2 linked regions of the Metabacillus sp. KUDC1714 genome follow. The protein of the gene in region 2 interacts with the protein of the main gene of each other region in a pairwise test. Links are inferred from orthologs where the notes say so. Each region holds a gene or a part of one and is shown on either strand. Other genes may lie near its edges.

Region 1 (5,841 bases), 5.2 Mb from region 2 along the record:
AGATAGGGGATATTTTTCCTTAATTAGGTCCTCCGAAAGAAAAGGAGAAAATGATCGGACATGGGCTATATCAGATTGCTATGCAACACCGATCACTTGGTCGCCTGATGGAAGAAAAATTGGTTACCTTTCTGCTTGTAATGAACAAGGAATTGCCAGTGAAATGTGGGTGGTAGATATTAAGCATCCAGCTCCGATTCGCTTAGTTGAAGGTGTTCAGATCACTTCCTTACAATGGTCTCCTAAACAAAATAGCGAACAGTGGAAGACCTTTATAAGCGACGTATATAAGGTTCGCTTAACCTATCCAGCAAGCTGGAAACAAGTTGGAGATGAAAGATTTGAAGGACTAGACGGCTTTTTCCAAATTTCTGCTATTTCCAGTAGTTCAAATATTGATGAGGTATGTCGTAATGAAGCATTCCATCAATTGATGCCATATGGGTCTCAACCAACAATAAATAAAAGCAATATTCAATCACAAGATGCATGTTTTATCTACCCTTCTCAGGATCAGCCACAGGAAATGAAGGGGCAGGCTGCATTAATTGTTAAATACCCAGAACCTATTCAAATCCAGGGTACAATTTATCAATTCTTTATTTTATGGGCTGATATGGATCATATAAATAAGATAGGATCTACACTCAATTTTATCTGAAAACTAATCTAGACAGACACGGTGTTCGAAAGTACCTGTCTGTTTTTTGTTTTTTAATACAATTCTTGAACTTTGGATTAATAACCAACCGAAGGACGGTTAATCGATATATTTCAAATGAAAATTCATATATAATTGTGATATGAAGGTTTAAAATACGAATGAAATTGCTTTTGATTTATTGATTGTTCGTTTATAATATCGGTAAATGGATAGAGGAGGATATGAAGCATGTATAATTCAAAGAAGATTTTATTGCTAGGGTCAGGTGAATTAGGAAAAGAGGTTATGATAGAAGCTCAACGTCTTGGTGTTGAGACGGTTGCTGTTGATAGATACGAAGGTGCACCTGCAATGCAAGTGGCACATCGAAGCTATGTTATCGATATGCTTGATCCGAAGGAAGTAAGGGATATTGTTGAAAAGGAAAAACCTGACTTAATTGTTCCAGAAATTGAAGCAATTGCAACTTCTGAACTTATCAAATTAGAAGAAGAAGGCTTTCAAGTGATCCCCACTGCACGGGCGGCAAAACTAACGATGGATCGTGAGGGGATTAGAAGACTTGCTGCAGAGACATTACAGCTACCAACAGCAAAATATGAATTTGCTGATACATATGAAGAATTTGAGCAAGCTACAAGAAACATTGGTTTTCCGTGCGTAATTAAGCCACTTATGAGTTCATCAGGCAAAGGACAAAGTGTTTGCCACTCAAAAGAAGAGATTGAGGAATGTTGGAAAATAGCAATGGAGGGTGGAAGAGTGCAAAACGGAAGAGTCATTATCGAAGAATTCATTCGATTTGATTCGGAAATCACACTGTTAACCGTTCGTGCGGTTAATGGAACAAAGTTTTGTGCACCAATTGGTCATATCCAAAAAGATGGAGATTATATTGAATCTTGGCAGCCACATCAAGTGACTGAGGGACAAATTCAAGAGGCAAAAAAAATTGCTCAGGTGATTACAGATGAGCTAGGTGGTTATGGATTATTTGGTGTAGAGCTATTCCTTGCTCAAGATAAGGTTTATTTTAGCGAAGTCTCCCCACGTCCGCATGATACAGGATTAGTTACTCTAGTGACACAAAATTTATCTGAGTTTGCTCTCCATATTCGAGCTATATTGGGCTTTCCAATTCCTGAGATAACGCTTGTAACACCTGGCGCAAGTCGCCCATTAAAAGCAATCGAAGAAATGAATGAATATCGAGTCGAAGGATTAGAACAAGCTCTAGCTGTAACAAATACGCAGGTGCGAGTATTTGGAAAACCTGTAACAAAAGTTGGTCGTAGAATTGCAGTTACCTTATCTACAGCAGAAACCGTTGAAATTGCAAAAAAACAGGCTAAAAATGCTCTGGATTATTTAACGATTAAACAATAACAATTACATTTAATTTCCCAGGGAAGCGCAGGTTTAGACACCGTTATCGATTTTTTGTGTTTTTTATGTCATATTACAGAACTCCGAAAGAGAAAGTCCATTCCTTTAGGTGTGGGAGTATCAATTGTAATAAATATATAATTTGTTTGTAACTTGGTAAAATCATAAGATGCCTTAGGGATAAATATACTTATATGGGAGCATAAATCCAAAAGAATTCAGATCTGAAACTACACTTTTTAGTTAAATACTGCTCCTTAATTAGAAGAAGCAGGAGGGAACCACATGACGTGTAAAAGCTGTGATGGTAGTAGATTAATAAACTGTCAGAACTGTTCTGGAGAAGGTTTTGATTTCGGTAATCACAAGTGTGATTCATGTTCTGGTGAGGGTGTCATTGCATGTTCAACATGTGAAGGAAAAGGATCGATTGGATTTTTTAAATGGTTAAAGTCTAGTTAATAATATCTAAATGAAATCAAGTTAACTAAAAGCTCTACTAATATTACATTTAAAATGTGGTGGAAATAAATCAAGAAGAGCCTAACGCTTAGATGATTGTAAATAAAATCATTTGTGATTAGGCTCTTTTTTTATGAGTTTTTCGAGTGATATCGAAAGTTATCTTTAATTAGTTTACATAACTATATTATAGTTAATTGAATTTTTAGGTTTATTCAACATCATTATGTTCTGCATTCCTATTATATTCATTCCAAGTTGATTTCCCAATGTTGTGGTAGATGTTGAAAATAATAAACGCTCGATTGGACACATTAAAATAAAAAGGAAAGAATCTGATCTCGACAACTGGAGGAATCTAAATGGATGCTATGACCTTTGTCTTATTTGGAGCAACAGGGGATTTAGCTAAACGAAAAATTATCCCCGCACTATACAGTCTATATGTTGATCAGAAATTGCCTCCTTCATTTTCTTTCATTGGAGTAAGTTTAATTGAATTATCAGATGAGGAGTTTCACGAGAATGTTGAACAATCTGTACATACATTTTCTGAAGGTGGATCAAATGATTATTCGAAATTAAAAGATTTTCTTCCATCCATTCGTTATTGTAAATTAGATGTGACAAATGAAGGTGAGTATAAAAAATTACTTAATCTTATTCAACTACGTGAAGAGGAATTGAATATTCCTGAGAATCGGATGTTTTATATGTCTGTTGCTCCAACATTTTTTGATGTCATTGCCTTGAACATTAAAAAAAGTGGGTTGGGATCGACTAGAGGATGGAAACGTCTTATTATTGAAAAACCATTTGGACATGACTTAAAATCAGCTCAAGAATTAAACGAGAAATTGAGCACTACCTTTCAAGAAGAGGAAATTTATCGGATAGATCATTATCTAGGTAAACCGATGGTGCAAAACTTGGAGGCATTAGAATTTGCAAATCCGATATTTCAAACTCTGTGGAACAATCAACACATTGCCAATATTCAAATTACTGCAAGTGAAACAGTTGGAGTCGAAAAAAGAGCAAGCTATTATGATAAAGCTGGCGCAATTCGCGATATGTTTCAAAATCATATGATGCAATTGTTAATGATGACAAGCATGCATTTACCAAAACGAATTACTGCAGAAGATATTCGAAATGAAAAAAAGAAAATCATTGAATCTGTTCGTCCATTGAAAAAAGAAAATGTTCGTTCAGATGTTATTCGAGGTCAATATGGTTCAGGTGAAATTGATGGAAAATCAGTTATCGGGTATATAGAAGAACCTGGAATTACACCATCTTCTAAAAATGATACATTTGTTGCCGTTCGATTGTGGATAGATGACCCTTTTTGGCAGGGAGTACCATTTTATATTCGAACCGGCAAACGAATGAAGAAGAAGTCCACACGTATAGTCATTGAATTCAAAAATCCTTTAAAAGAGTTATATGTTAATCAAAACGAGGACCCAACACCAAACTTATTAATCATCGGGATTAACCCAAACGAAGGAGTATCTTTACAATTAAATAGTAAAAATCCATTAAAGGATGGAAAAATCGAGCCAATAAACATCGAATTTTCAGCTGACCAAGACGATGTTCCAAAAGCTTATGAGCTCTTACTATTAGATGCTTTTGAAGGAGACGCTACTTTCTTTGCTCATTGGAAGGAGGTTGAACTATCTTGGAAATGGGTTCAACCTATTCTAGAAGCATTTGAAGAAAATCTTGTTCCTCTTCATATTTACCCATCAGGATCCTATGGACCGGATGCTTCTCATCGATTACTTGAAGATGATGGATTTGGCTGGTGGTTAGACAAAAAATCTCTTGAATCATCAAAGGTTGCTCCTCAAGAAAGCTAATGATTAAAAAGAACAACTTTTTTGTAACATTTTTAGTGTGATTAAATTCGAATAACTTTGCTAGGAGGTAGAGAATGTGAAGGTAGGAGTCATTGGTCTAGGGAAAATGGGATTAAACATTAGCAAGAATCTTCTTGACCACAATCACGAAGTTGTTGCGTTCGATATAAATTCAAGTGCGATCGAGGAAATTAAAGAGTATGGTGCCAAAGGTACTTTAAGTTTAAAAGAACTTGTTCAATCGTTGGAAAAGCCAAGAGTATTGTGGATTATGGTCCCACATTCAGTTGTAGATTCATTAATTAACGATGTGACCCCATTCTTAACAGCCGGAGATATTGTCATTGAGGCTGGTAATTCACATTATAAAGAATCAATTCGCCGTTCTGAAGAATTCAAAAAAATTGGGGTAAGCTTTCTTGATGCAGGTACATCAGGTGGCATGGAAGGTGCTCGTAATGGTGCAAATTATATGGTAGGCGGAGATCCAGAGGCTTGGAGGATTGTAGAACCAATTTTCCGAGATACCGCAGTTGAAAAAGGCTATTTATATACTGGGAAATCTGGTAGTGGTCACTTTTTGAAAATGGTTCATAATGGAATTGAATATGGCATGATGGCAGCGATCGGTGAAGGATTTGAAGTTTTAGAAAAGAGTGAATTTGAATATGACTATGAAAAAGTAGCTAGAGTTTGGAGTAACGGTTCAGTTATCCGTTCATGGCTTATGGAGTTAACTGAAAGTGCATTTTCAAAAGATGGAAAATTGGAAGATATTAAAGGAGTCATGCACTCATCAGGTGAAGGGAAATGGACAGTTGAAACTGCATTAGATTTACAAGCAGCTACTCCTGTAATCGCCCTGTCACTCTTAATGCGTTATCGATCCTTGGAGAATGATACATTTACTGGAAAAGTTGTAGCAGCATTACGAAATGAATTTGGTGGACATGCTGTTGAGAAAAAGTGAAATATAGATATCATAAGAGAGTCTTTTGACTCTCTTATATTTTTGTTTTCTTAATGTTGATTAAAGAATTATGTGATGATATAAATAGGGAGATTATATTGATTCAGATCGTAAGAGCAAAAGAAAGGAATGAAATAAAAATGTCAGATATTCATCCGGTTATTAAGAAGCTACAATTTAAAGACCAAGGACAACATATATTAATTATAAATGCACCAAAAGCATATGAAGAGGTTATGACTGGGTTTGAAGGTGAAATACATATTAATGCTGAGGATGAAGGATATGATTTTGTACAAGTTTTCGGTACATCTAATGTGGAGTTGCAAACTTTTGCTCGTAGCGCTGAAGCCTATGTAAAAGAAGATGCTCTCTTTTGGCTTTGCTATCCTAAGAAATCATCAAAACTTTACAAAGGGTCAGATTGCAGTCGTGAAAGTGTAACTAAAATGCTTACCAATGAAGGCTACGAGCCTGTTCGACAAATTGCT
Region 2 (8,612 bases):
CATTAAAGCACCCCTTTTTGCAATGATGCATTTTTATACATTTTCTGCATGTTTATACCTTACATCTTATATTAAAACCCTTAAAAAGTACAGTTTTAATAAAAATCATTTAGATTAAACTGCATAAAACAATGATTATCGGGGCTATTTTGTCTTATAATGATAAAAAACTAATAATTCATAAGTTGCATGAATATCCAGATAATTTAGAAAAACCAAAGAGGATAGCAAGCTGTATTCTCCATCAAGAAAAAAACAGGATAATAGCAATTGCTAATTTTCCTGCTTTTCTTTGAGTTTATTCTCTTTTAGTTTTGCATGTGCTTCTTCAACAACATCACTAGCAGGAATACCAAAATGATTTGTTCCTTCCTCTTGCAATCCTTCGAAGCGAAGATGTAAAAGGAACTCGATGTTTCCATCTCCACCTGTGATCGGTGAGTATGATAAGTTATAAATATCATACCCCTCTTTTAGGGCAAAGCTGACCATGTCATTTAGAACAAGCTCATGAACATTTGGATCGCGAACAATTCCTTTTTTTCCAACTAGCTCTCTTCCTGCTTCAAATTGCGGCTTTACTAAAGCCACAATATCGCTATGTGAAACTAAAATTGTTTTTAATACAGGTAAAATAAGCTTTAACGAAATAAAGGACACATCAATCGATGCAAATTCTGGTAACCCTTTTTCAAAATCAGCAGCTGTAGAATAGCGGAAGTTTGTCCGCTCCATAACGACTACACGCTCATCTTGACGTAGCTTCCATGCTAATTGATTGTAGCCTACATCTACCGCATATGAGAGCTTAGCACCATTTTGGAGAGCACAATCTGTAAAACCACCTGTAGAAGAACCAATATCAATCATGATTTTATCTCGTACATGTAGATCAAAATCTTTCATTGCTTTTTCAAGCTTTAAGCCTCCACGACTTACGTAAGGAAGAGTATTCCCCTTTATCGTTAGTACAAGGTCACGGGAAACCTTTTCTCCTGGCTTCTCTAAACGTTCTTCATTTCCGTATACAATTCCTGCCATAATCGCACGCTTCGCTTTTTCCCTTGTTTCAAACAAACCGTTTTCAACCAATAAAATATCTAGTCTTTCCTTTTTACTGCTCATGATCTAAGTACCTTTTTCTCTTTTTCAGGCATCATTGCTTTAAGTTGGATAATAACATCTTCTGTTGTCATACCGATCTCTTCGAGTAATTTAGAAACACTACCATGTTCTATAAACTGATCTGGTATACCTATACGGGAAATCTTTGATTCGTAATAGTTATTTTCTTGGGCAAACTCTAGAACAGCACTTCCAAATCCACCTTGTAAAACAGCTTCTTCTATGGTTAATACAGGAATATGTTCAGCAAAGATATCATGAAGCATGTATTCATCTAAAGGTTTGATAAAACGTGCATTAACCACACGAATCGATTTACCTTGTTTCGCTAAGGTTTCAGCTGCCTCAACTGCCATTTCAATTGTCGTGCCAAAGGTAAGAATAACAGCATCTCTACCTTCTCTAAGAACTTCCCACGATCCAATCGGGATTTCTTTAAGCTCTTCATCCATTTTCACACCGATTCCATTTCCACGTGCATAGCGTAGCGCGATAGGTCCATCATTATATTTCAAAGCTGTATTAACAAGATGTTGGCCTTCATTTTCATCTTTTGCCATCATAAGTACCATGTTTGGCAAATGTCGTAAAAATGCAATATCAAAAACGCCTTGATGGGTTTCTCCATCGGCACCAACTAGTCCAGATCTGTCAATTCCAATAAATACGTTTAAATTTTGACGGCAAATATCATGAACAACTTGATCATATGCTCGTTGTAAAAATGTTGAATAGATTGCTAAAAACGGCTTCATGTTTTGGGTAGCAAGTCCAGCTGCCATTGTGGTAGCATGCTGTTCAGCAATTCCAACGTCAAACATTCGGTCCGGGAACTCTTGCGCAAAAGCTTCTAACTTAGATCCAACCGGCATTGCTGGTGTCACAGCGACAATTCGCTCATCCTCACGAGCAAGCTTAAGTACTGTATCACTTACAAGCTTACTCCAAGCTGGTCCAACAACTTTTGGTTTTAAGAAATCACCAGTCTCAATTTTGTAAGGTCCAGTGCCATGCCATGTACCAATTGTATCTGTTTCTGCCGGTTTATACCCTTTTCCTTTCTTCGTGATCACATGAAGAAGAACTGGTCCTGAGGTTTTTTTAGCATATTGAAGATTTTCAAATAAATCTTCATAATTATGTCCGTCAATTGGTCCTAAATAAGTAAAACCTAATTCTTCAAAAAACACACCTGAGACTAGCATATATTTTAAACTATCTTTCACTCGTTCAGCTGTTGACGCAAGTTTCCCGCCTACAGCTGGAATTTTCTTCAATAAATACTCAAGCTCATCTTTAACCCACTGATATTTTCCGGCTGTTCTTAGTCGGCCAAGAACATTGTGAAGCGCACCAACGTTAGGGGCAATCGACATTTCATTGTCATTTAGAACAACGATAATATCCTTTTGCTCATGCCCGATATGATTTAAGGCCTCAAGAGCCATGCCACCAGTTAGTGCTCCATCACCGATTATGGGAATTATATGTTCATTTGTTTTCTTTAAATCTCTTGCAATGACCATACCCATTGCGGCGGATAATGATGTTGAACTATGACCTGTCTCCCACACATCATGTTCACTTTCATTGCGTTTCGGAAAACCACATAGGCCTTTGTATTGACGCAAAGTATCAAATTCATTCGCTCTTCCAGTTAATATTTTATGAACATAGGATTGATGTCCTACATCCCAAATAAATTTATCTTTAGGACTGTCAAAAACTTTGTGAAGGGCAACTGTTAGCTCAACAACACCTAAGTTTGGACCAATATGTCCACCAGTTTCTGATAGCTTTTCAATTAAAAATTGCCTAATTTCCGCACTAAGTTTTTCAAGGTCGTTATTCGATAGCTTTTTTAAAAAGCTTGGGTCTTTAATGGATAGAAGATCCAAATGGATCACTCACTTTCGGGTTCAGTTTGATTCTATATTCGTGTTTGTATATAATTTGTTCTTATACCTTAGTCTTATCTTTATATTTTAACGTAAACTTCTTTTATTTGAAAACAATTTAAGATTTAATCTTAGCATCTAATACTTCCCTTATTAAAAGGACAAATATGTGCAAGCAAAAACTTACCATAAAATAGCTTTAATTACAATATTTTATGTCCATCACTGCGTGGAGAAGTTCTGAAAAATCGAGTAAATAGGACAAAAAACCGCTACCTATTGGAAACGGTTTTAGTAAAATCCTTCACACTTAATTTCGTCATGATTAATGATCCCTATTTGCTATTAAATCACACATTTGTACAAGTAAATTTGAATAAACAGATAAACTATTTAAAATCGTCTTTGCGTGGTCAATGTGATCATTAAGTTTTTCTTTTGCACCTTGCATCGTTAGAATGGAGGGATATGTTGTCTTCTCATTCGTCGTATCAGATCCCACAGGCTTCCCAATAACGTCTTCGTTCCCTTCAATATCTAAAATATCGTCACGAATTTGAAATGCAATACCAAGATGATAAGCATACTGACGTAGTTTTTCGATATCCTCTTCAGGGGCTCTCGCCAAAATCGCACCTGAAATGATGCTAAATCCGAGGAGTTTAGCTGTCTTGTTTTCATGGATGTACTGAAGTTCTTCAAGGGTTAAATTTTTTGCTTCCCCTTCCATATCAGCAACCTGTCCACCAACCATGCCTTCTGCTCCAGCTGCTTTTACTAGTTCTGAAACAACGCGAAGCTTGTTTTCCGATGAAGGATAAGGATCATTTACAATTAGAGAAAAGCTTTGTGTTAAAAGTCCATCACCTGCTAAAACGGCCATTGCTTCGCCAAAAACTTTATGGTTTGTCGGCTTTCCACGTCTTAAGTCATCATCATCCATGCACGGAAGGTCATCATGAATAAGTGAATAGGTGTGAATCATTTCAACCGCACAAGCTGTAGCTATACCTAATTTTTCAGTTTGTTTGTATGTATGAAGCAATGCTAAAACAAGAATTGGACGCAAGCGTTTCCCGCCTGCTTCTAATGAATATTGCATTGCGTCTTTTAATGTTTTTGGTGCTTGAAGCTTTTCAATATACTCAGGCATTGCTTTTTCAATGATTTGTTTACGTGAAACTAAAAAGTCGTTAAGCTGTATGGTCACGCTTTTTCTTCCTCCTGCAGCTCAAATGGCTTTAATTCCCCATCTTCACGTAAAATAAAATCCATTTGTTTTTCTACATGCTGTAGCTTATCATGACAAAGCTTTGAAAGTTCCATACCCTTTTGAAAGTATTCAATGGCCTTTTCAAGTGGTACATCTCCTTCCTCAAGCTTCCCAACGATTTCCTCTAACTGTTGCATGGCATGTTCAAAGGATACTTCCTTAGCTTTTTGCTCTTCCTTACTCATGAACGGATCTCTCCTCTATTCCCTGTACTTTACAGTCTAGTTGTCCATCTTTAAGTTGTACTTTTACCATCTGTCCTGCCTCAATTTGATTAATACTTTTAACAAGTTCTTTTTCATGATAAACAAGGCTATAGCCCCTGTCCATAACTCTTAGCGGACTTAATGCATTTAGTTTAGCAATTGTTTCATTAAATTGCGAATGTTTATAGGTTAGTACAGAACTCATTTCTCGATTAAGCTTTTTAAACAATAATTGATACGCTTCCATTGAGCGTTTCACTTGACCCTTTGGATGTACATTTGCTAGTCGATTTTTCACATGTGTGAAGGAGTCTTTTTTATGAATGATGGCCCGTTGTCCTTCTTTATTAAGGCGTTCAACAATTAAATCTAATTGTTGCTCCTTTTGTAAATAAAGCTGTTTTGGATATTTAAAGGCATAGGATGTTTGATAATGGTTTAACCGGTCTTTATTTGAGGTTATTTTCTCCCGCATGGTTCTTTTAAGCCTATTTTTACGTTCTAATAAGCGATCCATTAATTCGGAAAAATGAGGTACAGCTAGTTCGGCAGCACCTGTTGGTGTAGGAGCTCGTAAATCGGCTACAAAATCAGCAATTGTATAATCTGTTTCATGTCCTACAGCAGAGATAATTGGTATTTGTGATGCGAAAATTTCTCTTGCTACGATTTCTTCATTAAACGCCCATAGTTCTTCAATTGAGCCTCCACCTCGACCAACAATTAAAACATCTAATGTATTTAGCTGATTCGCTTGTTTTATTGCTTTCGCTACAGAAGCACCTGCCTGAACTCCTTGTACAAGAGCTGGTATTAAAATAACCTTTGCAAGTGGGTAACGACGATTGATCGTTGTTAAAATATCACGAATCGCAGCACCTGTAGGTGAAGTTATGACCCCAACTTGATCCGGATATTTTGGTATTGGCTTTTTGTGAACTGGATCAAAAAGACCTTCTTTTTGCAGAGTTTTTTTCAGCTCCTCGTAAGCTAAATACAGACTACCGATACCATCTGGCTGCATTTCCTTCACATAAACCTGATAGCCACCACTTTGTTCATAAACCGAGATTTCGCCACGGATAAGAACCTTCATACCATTTTCCGGTTTAAACTTTAGGGATTTATTGGCACCGGCGAACATGACGGCTTGAATTCTTGCCTTTTCATCCTTCAATGTAAAATACATATGACCACGACTATGTAAATTGAAATTTGAGATCTCACCCTTTATCCAAATATCGGTTAAATGAGGATCAACATCAAATTTACGTTTTATGTATTTCGTTAAGGCTGTAACTGTTACATATTTTATTTCACTCATAGTACAACCTCCTTTACTAAACTAATAACTTTAAAATGACTGAATAGGGACGGAGTAATACAGATCGTTTCTCCGTCCCGCTTTTAAGTATGTTTTATTTAGTACTTAGAAATTGTTTCGCAGATTGAACTGTATTATGAGCTAGCATCGTAATAGTCATCGGACCTACTCCACCTGGAACTGGTGTTAAGTAGCTTGCAACTTCCTTCGCTTCATCAAAAACAACATCACCACATAATTTACCAGTTTCAAGTCTGTTAACACCTACATCAATGACAACAGCTCCTGGTTTAATGTCCTCGCCTTTAATAAAATTAGCGCGGCCAACAGCAGCTACCAAAATGTCTGCTTCTTTCGTAAAAGCTGATAAATCCTTCGTTTTTGAATGACAGTAAGTAACTGTTGCATGTTCGTTTAAAAGAAGTTGTCCAACTGGTTTTCCGACAATATTACTTCTTCCAACAACAACCACATTCTTCCCAGTCATTTCTACGCCAACTGACTTAATCATTTCAACAATTCCAGCTGGTGTACAAGGTAAAAATGTTTCTTGACCTGTCATCATACGACCAATATTAATCGGATGGAAGCCATCAACATCTTTTAAGGGTGAAATTTTTTCAACAACAGCCGTTTCGTTAATATGTGCAGGAAGTGGCAGTTGAACTAATATCCCATGGTATTCATCATTATTGTTGTAGTGCTCAATTACATCAAGCAATTCTTTTTCTGTAAAAGATTCAGGGAAATTTTCTAATTTAAAGCCAACACCGATTTCCTCAGATGCCTTTTGTTTCCCTCTAATATAGGAAAGTGAAGCAGGGTTGTCCCCTACTAAAATAACGACTAGCTTTGGTAATAAGCCTTTTGCTTTAATTTGTTCCACTTCTTTTGCTAATTCACTTCGTTTTGTTTTTGATAATTCTTTTCCATCAATAATAGTTGCAGTCATTTCTAATTCCTCCTCAAACTTTGCATTACCTCTTTACAGGCCTTTTTTGATTTTAGAAAGGACACCATTGACGAATTTACTAGAATGATCATCCCCAAACGCTTTTGCTAGTTCCACTGCTTCATCTAATGTTACATTTGCTGGAACTTCCTCATATTTTAGCTCATAAGCAGCCATACGTAAGATCGTTTTATCGATATTCGCTAAGCGATCAATTGTCCAATTAACTAGGTGAGGCGTAATTAACTCGTCTAGCTCCTTTTCGTGTTCGATTGTTCCGAAAACAAGACTGTTCATAAATTGATCTGGAGTCTCCTCGTCTAGTACATGCTCAATTGCTTCATTTGGTTCTATATTACTAACATTCACTTGAAATAGCGCCTGTAGTGCCTTTTCTCTTGCTGTTCTTCGTTTCATTCTTTACTTGCTCCTTTAATGTTTAAAAGTCGAATGTCATAAAGTGATCATACCATATCCAACTGTCAGATTCATGCCGAAAATCGATTGTTTTTATGTATTTCCGAATGAAAAGGCTTTATTTTTATAAAACATTCGTGGTTTATTTTATTTCTATAATAACAATATAACCAGTCGCCTGAAAATCTATAAACACTTTCAAAAACAAAAGAAAACCAAAGGGGCCAACCCTCTGGTTTTGCTCTTGATCAAAGATTAATTCAAATTACATTTCTTGATCAACTTCAACTTCTTGTGTACGTGATTCGAATTGAATTCCCACAACATGTATGTTTACTTCATTAACTTCTAAAGCTGTCATGTTCAGTAAAGCTTGACGGATGTTATCCTGAATTTTTTGTGCCACAGTAGGAATAGATACACCAAAAATCATGACACAATAAACTTCGATAACGATGCCTTCTTCAGTAAGTTCAACTTTTACACCCTTACCGTGATTTTTCTTACCCAATCGCTCAACTACTCCTGCTGCAAAGTTTCCACGCATTGACGCAACACCTTCTATTTCTGATGCTGCAATACCTGCAATGACTTCTATTACTTCTGGAGCAATCTCTACTTTGCCTAAACCGTTATAATCTTGATTCATTTCTAAAACGTTATTAGTATCTTTCAAGGGTCAGCACCTCCGAATAAATTTACGAATCCATGACCTTATACATTTCTAAAAATTTCGTGTTAAAATCACCTGATACAAATTTTTCATGTTCAAGAAGTCGCATATGAAATGGAATTGTTGTAGAAATTCCTTCTATAACAAATTCACTTAATGCACGCTTCATTCGAGCAATTGCTTCATCTCTTGTTGCACCATACGTTATCAACTTTGCTATCATTGAATCATAGTATGGTGGAATTGAGTATCCTGGATATACCGCTGAATCTACTCTAACACCTAGACCACCAGGGGGCAAGTACATCTCAATTTTACCTGGAGATGGCATAAAGTTCTTTTCTGGATTTTCGGCATTAATTCGGCATTCGATTGCCCAGCCATTAAATGTAACCTCATCTTGAGTCACAGGTAATTTTTCTCCTGAAGCAACTTTGATTTGCTCTTTAATTAAGTCGATTCCAGTTACCATTTCTGTTACCGGATGCTCTACTTGGATACGTGTATTCATTTCCATAAAGTAAAACTTTTTATTAATATGATCAAAAATAAATTCAACCGTTCCCGCACCTGTATAAGCTACTGCCGCTGCTGCTTTAACTGCGGCATCACCCATTTGTGCACGAATTGTTTCATCGAGCGCAGGTGATGGCGTTTCTTCGATGAGTTTTTGCAGTCTACGTTGAATGGAACAGTCACGTTCACCTAGATGAATAACATTTCCATGTGAATCAGCTAACACTT

Evidence for each region.
Region 1: the proteins of HUW50_RS00340 (region 2) and purT interact in binary tests that used the Escherichia coli proteins (3 or more experiments, as listed by UniProt). The link is inferred for Metabacillus sp. KUDC1714 from one-to-one orthologs.

The regions. Positions count from the first base shown.
Region 1 is NZ_CP055263.1:5,268,947-5,274,787, reverse strand. Bases 50-2,971 are described here. They hold purT (phosphoribosylglycinamide formyltransferase 2), read left to right. Parts: upstream 50-892; coding sequence 893-2,050; downstream 2,051-2,971. Other genes in these bases: zwf (glucose-6-phosphate dehydrogenase), read left to right, coding at 2,875-2,971; HUW50_RS24325 (hypothetical protein), read left to right, coding at 2,336-2,512; HUW50_RS24335 (LysM peptidoglycan-binding domain-containing protein), read left to right, coding at 50-661. Outside these bases: more of HUW50_RS24335, read left to right, coding at 1-49; more of zwf, read left to right, coding at 2,972-4,380; gnd (phosphogluconate dehydrogenase (NAD(+)-dependent, decarboxylating)), read left to right, coding at 4,457-5,350; HUW50_RS24310 (DUF3052 domain-containing protein), read left to right, coding at 5,491-5,841. UniProt on the Escherichia coli protein: Involved in the de novo purine biosynthesis. Catalyzes the transfer of formate to 5-phospho-ribosyl-glycinamide (GAR), producing 5-phospho-ribosyl-N-formylglycinamide (FGAR). Formate is provided by PurU via hydrolysis of 10-formyl-tetrahydrofolate.
Region 2 is NZ_CP055263.1:69,764-78,375, forward strand. What follows is about bases 2,292-5,290. They hold HUW50_RS00340 (polyprenyl synthetase family protein), read right to left. Parts: upstream 4,234-5,290; coding sequence 3,349-4,233; downstream 2,292-3,348. Other genes in these bases: dxs (1-deoxy-D-xylulose-5-phosphate synthase), read right to left, coding at 2,292-3,023; HUW50_RS00345 (exodeoxyribonuclease VII small subunit), read right to left, coding at 4,230-4,481; xseA (exodeoxyribonuclease VII large subunit), read right to left, coding at 4,474-5,290. In the rest of the region: ahrC (transcriptional regulator AhrC/ArgR), read right to left, coding at 1-3; HUW50_RS00330 (TlyA family RNA methyltransferase), read right to left, coding at 274-1,125; more of dxs, read right to left, coding at 1,122-2,291; more of xseA, read right to left, coding at 5,291-5,826; bifunctional methylenetetrahydrofolate dehydrogenase/methenyltetrahydrofolate cyclohydrolase FolD, read right to left, coding at 5,921-6,778; transcription antitermination factor NusB, read right to left, coding at 6,812-7,195; HUW50_RS00365 (Asp23/Gls24 family envelope stress response protein), read right to left, coding at 7,461-7,844; accC (acetyl-CoA carboxylase biotin carboxylase subunit), read right to left, coding at 7,894-8,612.